One region of the Lysinibacillus sp. RS11 genome, then DNA from elsewhere that is predicted to be linked to it. Evidence: riboswitches for the same ligand, from Rfam matches in the RefSeq annotation. Region 1 holds a riboswitch; the other holds the start of a gene.
The links. Region 1 has a riboswitch for preQ1 ahead of queF (preQ(1) synthase). Riboswitches for the same ligand answer to the same signal wherever they lie in the genome.
Positions count from the first base shown of each region.

Region 1 (7,022 bases):
CGTTTTGAGAAATTGGATTCAAAAGTATAATAGTCATAGAGAATTAAAGGATACCGGTAAAGGAATGACAAACTCTATGACTAATAAAAGAACAACGACGTTAGAAGAAAGAATACAGATTGTAAATTACTGTCTAGAACATCAGAAAAACTATCAGCTCGCTGCAGAAACCTATGAAGTGTCTTATCAACAGGTGTATCAATGGGTCAAAAAATTCGAAGTAAATGGTGAAGAGGCTCTGCAGGATAAACGTGGTCGCAAGAAAGAAGAACAGGAATTAACAGCTGAAGAAAAATTTAAGCTAGAAATGAAACGTTTAGAACGTGAAAATGAACGATTACGCGCAGAAAATGCCTTTTTAAAAAAGTTGGAAGAACTCGAAAGGAGGAATCGTTAACAAGCGTTCGTTTACAAAATAAATATAGAGCGATTCAAGAGTTACATGCGAAAGAAAATCTGCCAGTAATCCTTTTATGTGATATTGCCGGTTTATCTCGTGCTGCCTATTATAAATGGCTACAACGTACACCAACAGATAGAGAGCTAGAGAATAAAGCGATTCTTCAGGATATCCAAGCTATTTTTCGACAAGTCGAAGGAATTTATGGATATCGAAGAATGACTTTAAATATCAATCGTAAATACAATAAAAAGTTCAATCACAAACGTATTTATCGATTAATGCAAATCAGTGGTTTACAATCCGTGATTCGCCGAAAAAGAAAGCGATATGTTTCTTCACCTGCACAACATGTCGCTGAAAATCGATTAAATCGTGAATTTACTGCAAGCAAACCCAACGAAAAATGGGTAACAGATGTGACGGAGTTCAAATTAGGAAATGGAAAGAAAGCTTATTTAAGCGCTATTCTAGATCTTTACGATGGCTCTATTATCAGTTATGTATTGGGGCATTCAAATAATAATGAATTGGTATTTAAGACGTTTGATTTAGCAATGCTTACTTTAAAAGATGGAGAACAACCGTTACTTCATAGTGATCGTGGCTATCAGTACACATCACATGGATTTAAAAGAAGAATAGATGGAGCAGAGATGATTCATAGCATGTCCCGTGTAGGCAAATGTATAGATAACGGACCAATGGAATCATTTTGGGGAACATTGAAATGTGAAAAGTATTATTTACATAAGTACCAAACATTTGAAGCGTTACAACAAGCGATTGAGGATTATATCCAGTTTTACAATAACGATAGATACCAAGAACGATTAAACGGCTTAAGCCCATTAGAATATAGGGCTAAAGCCGCTTAAAAGCTTTTTATTATTTCCACTGTCTACTTGACAGGGAGCAGTTCAGATGTTAATTAATTTTATTACGGTTGAGTTGTTTTTCAATACCAGCCCGATCAATCTGAATCCAATATTCTGCTATCTTTTCATCTTCAATTCTATAAACTGCGCTTGCTATTTCAATAACAGGAAGACTTGTTGGCTGATATCCATCAACTTTTCCAACATGTGTACCAACTTGTTTCCATCGTACATATACTTTATTTTCTTGTACCATAAACTCTTGGATTTCTAATGAAAAATCGCCATATGCTTCTACCATTTCTTTTACATGGTCAGCATAATCTTGGGGAGTTCTTAAAACCGTTAACTCCTCTTCCGAAATAACTTGGTGTGCCAATACTTGTTCTGCCATTAACTCTGTTGCGTAATCTGGATTATTCCCTGAACGTACTTCTTCAAAAAATTTCTTCACAATTTGTTCTGGTGTCATTTGAACCCTCCGCTATAATTTACTATATATTCTGACGAGAATCACTTCATCTCCCCATGCTTAATAATAATTCGAGAGACAAGATATTGGAACCATATTCTACAAATTCCACTCTCCACTTCATGGAACTTATAATAACCTTGACTAGCTTTCACACAACGCCCTTTGCAGTTGTACTGATTGATAACTTTCTTGAAATTTTGCTGAGGGTTCCATTTTTATATGTTTTATCAGGTATGTTTATTAAACATTTTATTCATTCAAATATATTCAAGAACACTAATTTCACTGCGGGCTACATCAGTTGAAAATTGTAATATATTAGTAAAATATCAACAAAAAACAACCTTTTATCGGTCAATATATATTTTCCTAATCTACACACCTGATGTTTTATCATAGATGCTACGTTCATATAAATAGTTAAGATGCATCTTGCTTAGCGCTGATGCCTTCAAATTTGCATATAGTGGGTGATCGAAATGGTGTATGAGTGGAATGTTTTAAGGGCAATTGCCTGCTTATCTATTGTATTATTACACGCTACAACTAATACAGAAATTATTAACGGATACATCGAAAATCCGTACTATCAATTTTTCAGATTATTATTATGTTTCGCGACGCCAACATTTATTCTATTATCTATTATTATTTTAGCAAAGCGCTACCCAGTCGAACTACCTCCTAATTTTTTATGGCGACGTTTTGAATTTGTTTATATTCCATTTGTTGCTGCTAGTATTTTGTATGCAGTATATGCAGCACTTCATTATGATGAAAGCTTTTGGAATGCACTGTATCGCCATATTCTCTTAGGAGATTTCTCGGGATGGTTTGTCATGACAATCTTTCAATTATACATTCTGTTCTTTATCATAAAAAAGTATCAGCTATCAAGCATATGGCTAACACCAATTATGTTGGCACTTGGTATTTTATATATGACGCTCGCAAAGCTGAATGGTGAATTCTTTATAGTAAACGATAATCTTGTTCGTTTACTATTTATTGGTTGGCTTCCTTATTTCGCAATTGCTTATTTAATCGGTACGCATTATCGATGGGTTACCTTATATATTAGTAAGTACAAATTCTTTACGCTAGTTTTCGTTGTTCTTTCAGCATCTATACTGGCGATCAACTATTATTTGGGAGCCACTGAAATCACATCTAGACGATTAGATATGATGTTGCTTATTATTTCAATAACTTTATGCATTTTAGCATTTGGTCAAATTGTGCCGAAGCTAAAAATCATTAATTTAGTAAGTCAATATTCATTTGGTATATTTTTGATCCATTGGCTTGTTCAAGAATTTTTAGTCCCTTATACAGCACAAATACCTACTACCTCTCTTCAAGTCATCGCGCTATTTCTTTCGAGCGTAGTTGTCTGTATGTTGATTATAAAAATCATTTCATTTTTACCTTATAGTGCTTATCTAATTGGCAAGGCACACATTAAAAAGCCATCTCAGTAATGAGATGGCTCTATGCTTTTACGCTTGTCAAATTTCCGTGCCACAAAAACTAACCCGTAAACAAGTGGCGTTGCTACAATCGACGCTAAAAATTTAAACATATACTGTGTTATAAACAATGTCAGTAATACTTTAAATGGCATTACACCATAAAAGGCTATCGTAATAAATAGTGCCGTATCGATGAGCTGACTTACCATCGTAGACGCATTGTTTCGAAGCCAAAGCTTACCGTCGCCATGCTTTTCCTTAAATTTACTAAATATCATGACATCCAAATTTACACTAACCGTATACGCAACAAGGCTTGCAATAATGACACGCATACTGCCACCAAGAATTATCTCAAACTCCTTTTGATGAGCAAAGGCTTGTGCAGGTGGTAGCTCAATGGCAATAGCAATAAAGCATGCCGCAAACACTTGTGCTATAAGCCCCGTTCTTACCGTGCGACTGCCCGCTTCCCTACCGTACACTTCGCAAATTACATCAATAAGAGGATACGTGAAAATAATAAGTATTGCTGCTGCCGGAAGTATCATCCATTCGCCTATACTAAACACTTTAACAGCTAAAACATTTGCCAAAATTAAAAAGCCAACAAACAACCCATTTAAATAATACAGCATCAACGATTATCCACCTTTTCAGGATACAAATCGTGGTTCATCAAACGATGTTCCGCCATCTTTTCATATTTTGTGCCTGGGCGGCCATAGTTGCACCAAGGATCAATAGACAAGCCACCGCGCGGCGTAAACTTGCCCCATACCTCAATATAACGCGGTTCGATCAGCTTAACTAGATCATTCATGATGATATTGACACAGTCCTCATGAAAGTCTCCGTGATTACGGAAGCTAAATAAATAAAGCTTTAGTGACTTACTCTCTACTAGCTTTTTATCTGGAATAAAAGAAATATACATTGTTGCAAAGTCAGGCTGCCCTGTCATTGGACAAAGACTTGTAAATTCTGGACAATTAAATTTTACAAAAAAATCGTTTCCCGTATGCAAATTATCGACTGCCTCAAGTACTTCCGGTGAGTACTCAAATAAATACTTTGTGTTTTGGTTACCAAGTAGTGTTAAATCTTGTAATCCTTGTTCATCTGTTCTTCCTGCCATAAAAATGCCTCCTCAAGTTGTGAGAAGTCCATTATGCGTGAAACCTAATAAAAAAAAATCGCCATATCCGCATTTTTGGGACATGGCGTAAATGACGTCATCCATAGTTTTTTATAGAGGGTATGCGCTATGAACCTCTTTTATATTCGCTAGTTATCTTAACTTAATGAATGCAATCCGTCAACTAATTTTTTTCATATCCAATGCATTGACAAAAACACTTTCAAGTTATACTGTTTTACTGCTCCTTTCCTACTCTTCAGCCTTTTGTTGCATGTTGTCTTTTATCGTTTAGCAACTATCAGTGGTTACAATTTTGCTCAATTCCGATTATTATGATTATTTTCAAGTTGTCTACTTCTTTGTTTGAACTATTATCAAATATGTCTACCTTACTCTATCATAATCCGAAATGTTTCTGTAACTCTCGGTCAACTTGAGGATATTCGAAATACTTTCAAAAAAAAGTGATGCCAAGCCCCATTTAAAGGACTTGGCATTTTAGCTGAATTAACCACGGTTATCATTTTAGTTTGTATAGTCAATGGAATTGGCGATGTCGACTAACACTTCAGGTGTCACCTTTTCGGAAACCCTTTTATCAATCCACAGCATATATTGCCAATCTCCTCTTTCAAAAGCGAGTACATTGAAACCTGATATTTCCATATAGATTGAAGTCGTTCCGTTTTTCAATTCGAATGTCTTTACTATATAGTCCTTTTTAGATAGTAACTTAAAATGATTAGGTCGAACAGTTATTTTATAATGATGCTCCGGAAGTCGATTATTAATAAATGTAACTTCATAAAAATCATTCCTATCACCATCAAGATTATTAAATCGACCAAAATGATGCGTAAAACTAATAGGAGGTACTCGAAGTGGTAGCTTTAGTTCTTGATGAAAGTGCCGCTCAAAATCGGAGGCAGCTGCTTCAACCGTTTTATAGCCTATTTCAGGATAAATTTCTTCATAAGGACTGAACGAATCATTTAGATAGGCATTATTTGGTTGAGAAAATAATAAATAAAAGGAACTTAAGCAGAGAGAAAAAATTCTGTCCATTTTATCACCTCAGTATCACTTTAGGCGTAGTTTTTCCCAACACAATGAATTTATGCAGCAAGTTGTAGTATGTTCACAGTTATTTATTCTTTTTTATCATAACTAGATCCAACTTGTTTTAAAGCGTGTGAAATAGATATTTTTTGCACCGGAAGTCTATATGCAAAGAATCACCTCTAGTACGCGGGTATTTCACCCTTTTTACGCGGATATTCTCTCTGTCACGCTGATTTAAATAAAGAAAAAGCAATTATTCGCACTCATTAAATGCGAACAATTGCTTTTTAGATCAGAAAAGTAAATGTGCAACTAATGCTGCGATTGGTAGTGAAATAATCGTACGTAATAAGAAAATAACAACTAAATCAAAAAACTTCAGCGGAATTTTCGTACCTAAAATTAGTCCACCGACTTCTGACATATAGATAAGCTGTGTAACAGAAACGACAGCAATGACAAATCGTGTAGTTTCAGCTTCGATTCCTTCTCCTAAAATTGAAGGTAAGAACATATCTGCAAAGCCGACAACCATTGTTTGTGCCGCCTCAGCTGCTTCAGGTAAACCAAGCACTGTTAAAATAGGTTCAAATGGCTTCCCTAAAACGGTAAAAATACTAGTGAATTCAGCAAGCATTAAAGCAATGGTACCAAATGCCATAACAACGGGCGCTACGCCAATCCATAAATCCAAGACATTTCTAGATCCATCTTTAATAAATTGAAGAGGATCACGATTTGCATGTGCGACTGCTAAAGCATTTTCTAGACCATGTGACATCGAATTATAACCTTTGGGTAATTCCTCACGTGATAAATCTACTGGACTACCATCGATATACGTATCTTCTTTGTTAGCAAGCGGATAAATTCGCGGCATTATTACCGCTAACACAAGACCGCAAAGTACAACCGTTACATAATATGGAATAAAATAGCGTGACAAATGCACTGTATCCAATACGACGATACAGAACGTGATGGATACTACAGAGAAGCTTGTTGCAATAATGGCAGCCTCTTTTTTCGTGTAGTTCCCCATTTCATATTGCTTACTCGTCATCAGAACACCAATTGTTCCATCCCCCACCCACGATGTAAGTGCATCAACCGATGAACGACCAGGACTTTTAAAGAGAGGACGCATAATTTTTACCATCATTGTTCCGAAAAATTCAAGTAAGCCGAAGTTTGTTAAAAATGGTAATAGTAGACCCGCAAATAAGAAAATCGTAAATAAAAACGTTACCAAACCATCATCAGGGTTCATTAATAACCCACCAGTATTTTCATTGTTAATCGCTGATGGTCCAAAATCAAATACAACCATTGAAGCAAATATTAAACCGATAATTCGTATTATTGTCCAAAACCAATTGACATAAAACAATGTATCTAAAATACTAGGCTTCTTTGTATGATCGCGAGGAATGAATTTGGCAATAAGTGAACCAATTGCCGAAATCGCAAACATAATGATAGTAAAATAACTAATCACAGGCGCAACAACACCCGCTAATATATTTGCTAAAATAGCAATTGGAACTTTCCATCCCTCATCTGTTAAGACTGGTGTCATGAATAATAGGACACC
Region 1 is NZ_CP168124.1:1,296,293-1,303,314, reverse strand. It holds one part of gene AB9L17_RS06315 (IS3 family transposase) at 1-374, shown strand, start outside; one part of gene AB9L17_RS06315 (IS3 family transposase) at 374-1,278, shown strand; gene AB9L17_RS06310 (ester cyclase) at 1,328-1,750, opposite strand; gene AB9L17_RS06305 (acyltransferase family protein) at 2,233-3,234, shown strand; gene AB9L17_RS06300 (queuosine precursor transporter) at 3,228-3,863, opposite strand; gene queF (preQ(1) synthase) at 3,863-4,363, opposite strand; PreQ1 riboswitch class I at 4,461-4,507, opposite strand; gene AB9L17_RS06290 (hypothetical protein) at 4,892-5,431, opposite strand; gene AB9L17_RS06285 (YjiH family protein) at 5,721-7,022, opposite strand, start outside.

Region 2 (7,022 bases), 790 kb from region 1:
ACTTCGATTCCTAAATCATCCGCTACTTTTTTATTGATTACTAGTTTTAAGTTTTGTGGGTATTGTGCTGGCATATCAGCAGGTGTTGCTTCTCCTTTTAGAATCTTCACAGCCATTTGACCTGCCTCGTAACCGATGTCAAAATATTCAAAACCATATGCAGCTAAGCCACCACGTTCAACAGAGTCAAGCTCCCCTACAATAAGTGGCAATTTATTAGCATTCGCTACATCAATAACAGATTCTAAAGCAGAAACTACTGTATTATCAGTAATAATATAGAATGCATCTACTTTACCGATTAATGATTCCGTAGCCAGTTTTACTTCCGCAGAAGTTGACGCAGATGCCTCAACAACTGTTAGGCCTTGCTCGCCCATAACTTTTTTCACTTCTTTTACTTGTGCTACTGAGTTTTGCTCACCAGCGTTGTAGACCATACCAACATTTTTGGCACCAAGTTCCTTTAAGAAAGCCACTGTTTTTGAAATAGTATCAGGATGTAAATCGATCGTACCTGTTACATTTTTTCCTGGCTTCTCCATAGATTCAATGAGTTGTGCACCAACAGCATCTGTTACAGAAGTAAAGATAATTGGAATATCGCTAGTTGCTGTCGCTGCCGCTTGCGCAGACGGTGTAGAGTTAGCAAATATTAAATCTACGTTTGCACTTACTAGATTGTTTGCAATCGTTGTGTTAAGACTGTTATCCCCTTGAGCTATCTGTGCCTCGTACTCAACTTTTAAGCCTGATTCTTCAATTGCTTTTTTGAAGCCTTCAGTGGCAGCATTTAAAGATGGATGCTCAACAATTTGAGTAATCCCGATTTTATATGTTTTGTCATCTGCATTACCGCTCTCACTTGCATTATTCGTTTCTTTTCCTTTTGAATCAGATGAACTAGAGCCACCACTACCACAAGCAGCAAGCATTAAGACTAACCCAAATAACAGGAACGAAAGCTTTTTTAAATTGCATTTCACAAATAATCCCCCCGATTATTATCTCTGATATTCATCACACTTCATCCAAACGAAGTGTGAACGTATCGCTATATTATCGTTATTATCGAGGTTCGTCAACAACATTATGAATGTTCTGACTTTTAAAATTGACATAATATTTTAGTTTTTCTTTCAATTCGTCGCTTTAAACCGCTAAACTACGCTGTTTTTACAAATTGATTGCTTTTTCTAACATAATAAAAAATTTTTTGACAATTTTGCGAAGTATTAAGGAGTGAAGGTAAAAATACTCCTAGATGCGGGAAACTTCTGTACCTACCGCTACGCTTTCGGTACAAAAAACCTTTTGTAACTGCCGTTGCACTTACGTTACCAAAAAATTTGCTAAAAAAAGTTAAAATTTTTTCTAATTTTAGCTAACTTTTTATCATTCGAAAGCCGTCTAATCATTAGAAAATTAAATCACTTAAATTAAAGGAGAAATAATTATGAAAAAAACAATAAAAAAATCTTGGATGATTGTATCAGCACTAACAATAGGAATGGCTGTCTTCACGCCACATCAAGCTGAGGCAACAACAGCAAAAACAACAAGCGAAATAACTGTTCAAGCTGAGCAACAAATTAAAGGAACGATTAAAAGTGTTTACGGAGATAGCATCTCAATCAAAGGAAAAGACGGTAAAAATTATTATATCGGAATTCAAAATTTTTCAGATGAGCAATTAGAAAAAATGAAGTTAGTAGAAGGTCAAGAAATCTCTGTAGAAGGTAGCTTAGTACAAGATTATTCAGATTTCTACACGTTTAACGTATATAAAAAAGACTTACCTAAAGAAATCACAAAAGCAGATCTAGCTAAATTAGAAAAATTGTTTAATCAAATGAAAAAGTTAGAAAAAGAAGAGAAATATGAAGAAGTAGAAAAAATTAATCTTGAAATGGATAAAATCACAAAGCCGTATATTTTAGCTAGCTGGGTACCAGTATCCTTCGAAGAATTCATGGAACAGTATGGATTTGGTGAAAAAAATATAGTTATTAAAGAAAAAGATAAAAAGCAGCTAAAAGATATTTATCAACAGTGGATTAAACTAGAGAAATCTGGTAAAGAAGAAGCAGCACAAACAAAATTTGAAGAATTCCAGAAGGTTCTTCAACCTTACCTAGATGCGCTATATCCACCAGTACCATTTGAAGAATACATTTCAGATATAGATGTAGATATTCCTGCTGAAGCTTTACCAAAACTAAAAACTTTATACAAGGATGCTCAAAAAGCAGATCAAGATAAAAATGATCAACTATCTGAAAAGCTATGGGGTGAATTCGATGAAATGATTCATCCTTACATGAAGCCACTTAGCTTTGAAGATTACATGTCTAACTTTGATTTTGAAATCAAAGCAAAAGATAAAGCGCAATTAAAAAAGCTTTATGAAGAAGCAACAGCTCTTGATAAAAAAGGTGACTATGAAAAATCTAGTGAAAAATGGGTTGCTATCGACAACATTTTAAATCCATATTATGAAGCAAATAAAGAAATTCTAATCTCAGCTTCTAAAGTAACAATAAACGGCAAAGTTTACCTTACACAGCATAAATAAGTAAAGGCTTTCGGGCTAATCCTAAACGTCATTAAAAAATGATTTATGGGATTAGCCCCTTTCTTTTACTACGCGGATCCTTAGATTTTTTATTAACACAACTGCTACAGACTTAAGTATTTCAATATAATATATTTCAGAAGTCTTGGTTATGCAGATGTTAGTACAATAATAACAATTTTTGTTTTACACATGACTCTTTACAAACTAGCATAAACATTGATATGATTGCATTTGCTTCACGTGGTTCGTAACCATCCCACGCAAAAAAACTAAGGAGAAATTAATATATGAAAATAAAATTTTTAGCAACGAGTGGCATTATTGCAGCGCTCTACATTGCTGTTACATTGCTGGTAGCGCCATTTGGCTTTACAGAGGTGCAGTTCCGCGTATCGGAAATGTTCAATCATCTAGTTGCCTTTAATCCACGCTTTGCCGTCGGGATTATTATTGGTGTATTTATCTCTAATATATTTTCACCAAACGGCATTTACGATGTATTTTTCGGTGTAGGCCATTCGATGATTACACTTGGACTGTTCATTCTTATTTGTAAATTTGTCAAAAATATTTGGGCACGTTTAATCATTAATACATTGTTATTTACATGCACAATGTTCATCATTGCTTTAGAATTGAACATAGTATTAGAAATACCATTCTTCTGGACATGGTTAACTGTTGCTGCAGGTGAATTTGTGGTCTTAGCGGTCGGTGCACCTATTATGTATCTATTGAATAAACGCTTAAACTTCAAAAATTTGATTTAAAAGACGGATCTTTTTAGATTCGTCTTTTTTAATTTCTTGACAATATTCTGAAAATATTTTACAATTCTTTTCAATAAAACATGCGATGAAAAAGAATAGTAGCAAGTAGTAGTACTTGTAGAGAGCTGATGGTTGGTGTAAATCAGTAGTAACTACTTGTGAATGGACTTTGGAGCAGCCTTATTAAATGTGAGGACGAATTTACTCCCCGTTACCGGAGTACGAAAGCGCGCATTTTTTTGCGAATGAAGGTGGCACCACGGTTACTCGTCCTTTTTACAGAAGGATTGAAGTGGCTTTTTTTTATGGAAAAATTAGAAAAGAGGAGTCGAGAGCAGATGAGTACAGTAGCAGAGAAAAAGGGATATTTTGGTGAATTTGGCGGTAGCTTTGTTCCTGAGGAGCTTCAAAATGTATTAAATATTTTAGATGAAAATTTCCAAAAATTTAAAGACGATGAAGATTTTAATAGAGAGCTAGATTATTATTTCCATGAATATGTTGGGCGAAAATCCCCACTTTATTTTGCTGAAAATTTAACAAAACAATTAGGTGGCGCGAAAATTTATTTAAAACGTGAAGATCTCAACCACACAGGTTCACATAAAATTAATAATGTCCTTGGACAGATCTTATTGGCAAAGCGCATGGGTGCTAATCGTGTTATTGCCGAAACAGGTGCAGGTCAGCATGGTGTAGCCACTGCAACTGCTTGTGCAATGTTCGGGATGGATTGCACAATTTATATGGGCTTAGAAGATACAAAGCGTCAAGCATTGAATGTGTTCCGTATGGAGCTTCTTGGCGCAAAGGTAGTAGCTGTTGATAAAGGGCAAGGACGACTAAAGGATGCTGTAGATGAAGCATTTGCTGATTTAGTAGAAAACTATAAAACGACTTTCTATTTACTAGGTTCTGCTGTTGGACCTCACCCATTCCCTTCAATGGTGAAACATTTTCAATCAGTCATTAGCCGTGAAAGTCGCGAACAAATTTTAGAAAAGGAAGGAAAGCTACCAACAGCAGTACTCGCTTGTGTCGGTGGCGGTAGTAATGCGATCGGTGCGTTTGCAGAATATATTGCAGATGAAAACGTTCGCCTCATCGGGATTGAACCAGATAAGGCTGCATCATTAAATGAAGGAACGCCAGGTGAATTACACGGTTTCAAATGTTTAGTACTACAAGATTCGGAAGGCAATCCCCTACCAACTTATTCGATTGCCGCTGGACTAGATTATCCAGGAGCTGGTCCGGAACATAGCTATTTAAAAACAATTGGTCGTGGAGAATATGTAACGGTGACAAATGAAGAGGTGCTTGAAGCATTCCAAGTACTTTCAAAAGTCGAGGGAATTATCCCTGCACTTGAAAGCTCTCACGCAGTTGCGCATGCACTAAAGCTTGCTCCAACGTTATCTCCTGATGAGAGTATTATTATTAACATCTCGGGCCGCGGAGACAAGGACGTAGAACAAGTATTCCACATGTTAAAGAAATAATGAAATGAAAGAGCGACTTCCGTTTGTGGAAATCGCTCTTTTGACTATACCAATGAACTTAATTTCGGATAAATTTCTGCCACATTATCTCGAAGCTTAGCTTTTAGGAATTTCCCAACCGATGTTTTTGGAATTTCCTCTAAAAATACAACATCATCTGGCACCCACCATTTTGCAAATTGACTTTCTAAAAATGCAAGAAGCTCCTCGTCGGTTGCTGTCTTTCCTTCCTTCAATACAACGCAAGCTAGCGGACGTTCTTGCCATTTAACATGCGGAATTGCAATAACTGCTGCTTCCAAAACAGCATCATGGGTCATTAACGCATTTTCTAAATCAACTGAGGATATCCACTCCCCTCCTGATTTAATTAAATCCTTTGTACGATCTGATATTTTAATAAAGCCATCCTCTGATCGCACCGCAATGTCCCCTGTATATAACCAGCCATCTCGATAGGCATCAGCCGTTCGTTCATCACGATAGTACTCGTGTGAAATCCATGGACCTCGTAAACGTAATTCACCCATTGTCTCTCCATCCCACGGTACTTCTCCATTGTCATTAATAATACTCGATTCAATACCAGCCATCGTCATTCCTTGCATAGCTCGCGATTCAATTTTCTTTTCAATTGGCCAGTCTTCCATCCAAGACATATAATTTGATAATGCTACAATCGGTGTTGTTTCAGTCATACCATATACAACAATATATGGGATGCCATATTGCTCTTCAAATGTACGAATAAGACGGGTTGGTGAAGCAGAGCCACCACAACAAATGGCACGTAGCGAACTTATATCTCGTTCACGCTTCTCTAGTTCTTGCAACGCCCCAATCCAAATTGTCGGCACTCCAGCTGTTAATGTAATCTTCTCCTGCTCCACTAAATCCAAAATTATTGCCGATGTAAATTGTGGACCCGGAAGCACCTGTGTCGCACCTACATTGACACTTGCAAACGGTAGACCCCATGCATTTGCATGAAACATCGGTACAATTGGCATCACAACATCACGCTCGGAAATGCCCATTGAATCAGACATACTCAGCATCATACTGTGTAACACTAGGCCTCGATGTGAATAAACAACACCCTTTGGATTTCCTGTTGTAGCACTTGTATAGCACATTCCAGCGGGCTCATCTTCCCCTAAATCCTCTGGGAATTGATAGTTTTCATCTGCTGCTGCCAATAAATCCTCATATGATAACGCATTCGGTAATGTCGTCACTGGTAAAGTATCCTCATCCGTCATAATAATATAATGTTTCACTGTTTTAAGCTCAGGCGCAATGTTTTCTATGATTGGTAACAAATCAACATCAATTATTAAAATCTCATCTTCTGCATGATTAATAATATAAGTTAAATGCTCTTCTGATAAACGAATATTCACCATATGCAAAATAGCACCAGAACACGGTACCGCAAAATAGGCCTCTAAGTGGCGATGCTGATTCCAGGCAAAGGAGCCAATCTTTGTTCCCCTTTTCATCCCCAGCTTTGTTAGCGCATCTGCTAAACGACGTGTCCTTTTCGCCCACTCTCCATATGTTAAGCGGTGAATCTTCTGTGGGCTCGTTCGTGAAACAATAGTCTTTCTAGCAAAATAACTTTCTGCTCGGTTAAAAAAGCTTGTTAATACTAACGGCGTCTGCATCATAAAAACCATCCATCCCTTCGTCTTGTGAACTGCCTCTCCATTACCTTTGTGAAATACTAATAAAAATATAATTGAATACTATTAATATTCTGAATATGATTATATTTGAAAATTATAAATTAAGCTATATATTCCAATATTTTTCTTTTTATTGTTAACTTTTTCTAAAAATACTTATTAGCATAACGTGTGATTGATTTCCGTTCCGACTGGGCGCTTTGTAGCTGTCGCTTTGCTTTCGCTACAGATAAAACATTTGCCGCTGACGCTTCGCTTTCGCGCAGATAAAACATTTGTTGTTGCTGTCGTTGCACTTTCGCACAGATAAAACATTGTTGCTGTCGTTGCACTTTCGCACAGATAAAACATTTGCCGCTGACGCTTCGCTTTCGCGCAGATAAACATTGTTGTTGCTGTCGTTGCACTTTCGCACAGATAAAACATTGCTGCCGCTACGTTAACACTACGCTTTCGCACAGAAAACATCCGCTTCGCTGCAGGG
Region 2 is NZ_CP168124.1:510,735-517,756, reverse strand. It holds gene AB9L17_RS02635 (ABC transporter substrate-binding protein) at 1-986, opposite strand, end outside; gene AB9L17_RS02630 (hypothetical protein) at 1,457-2,575, shown strand; PreQ1 riboswitch class I at 2,813-2,857, shown strand; gene AB9L17_RS02625 (QueT transporter family protein) at 2,866-3,348, shown strand; T-box leader at 3,425-3,626, shown strand; gene trpB (tryptophan synthase subunit beta) at 3,687-4,850, shown strand; gene AB9L17_RS02615 (long-chain fatty acid--CoA ligase) at 4,895-6,520, opposite strand; gene AB9L17_RS02610 (hypothetical protein) at 6,698-7,022, opposite strand, start outside.
Region 2: another riboswitch for preQ1. It lies ahead of AB9L17_RS02625 (QueT transporter family protein); the one in region 1 lies ahead of queF (preQ(1) synthase).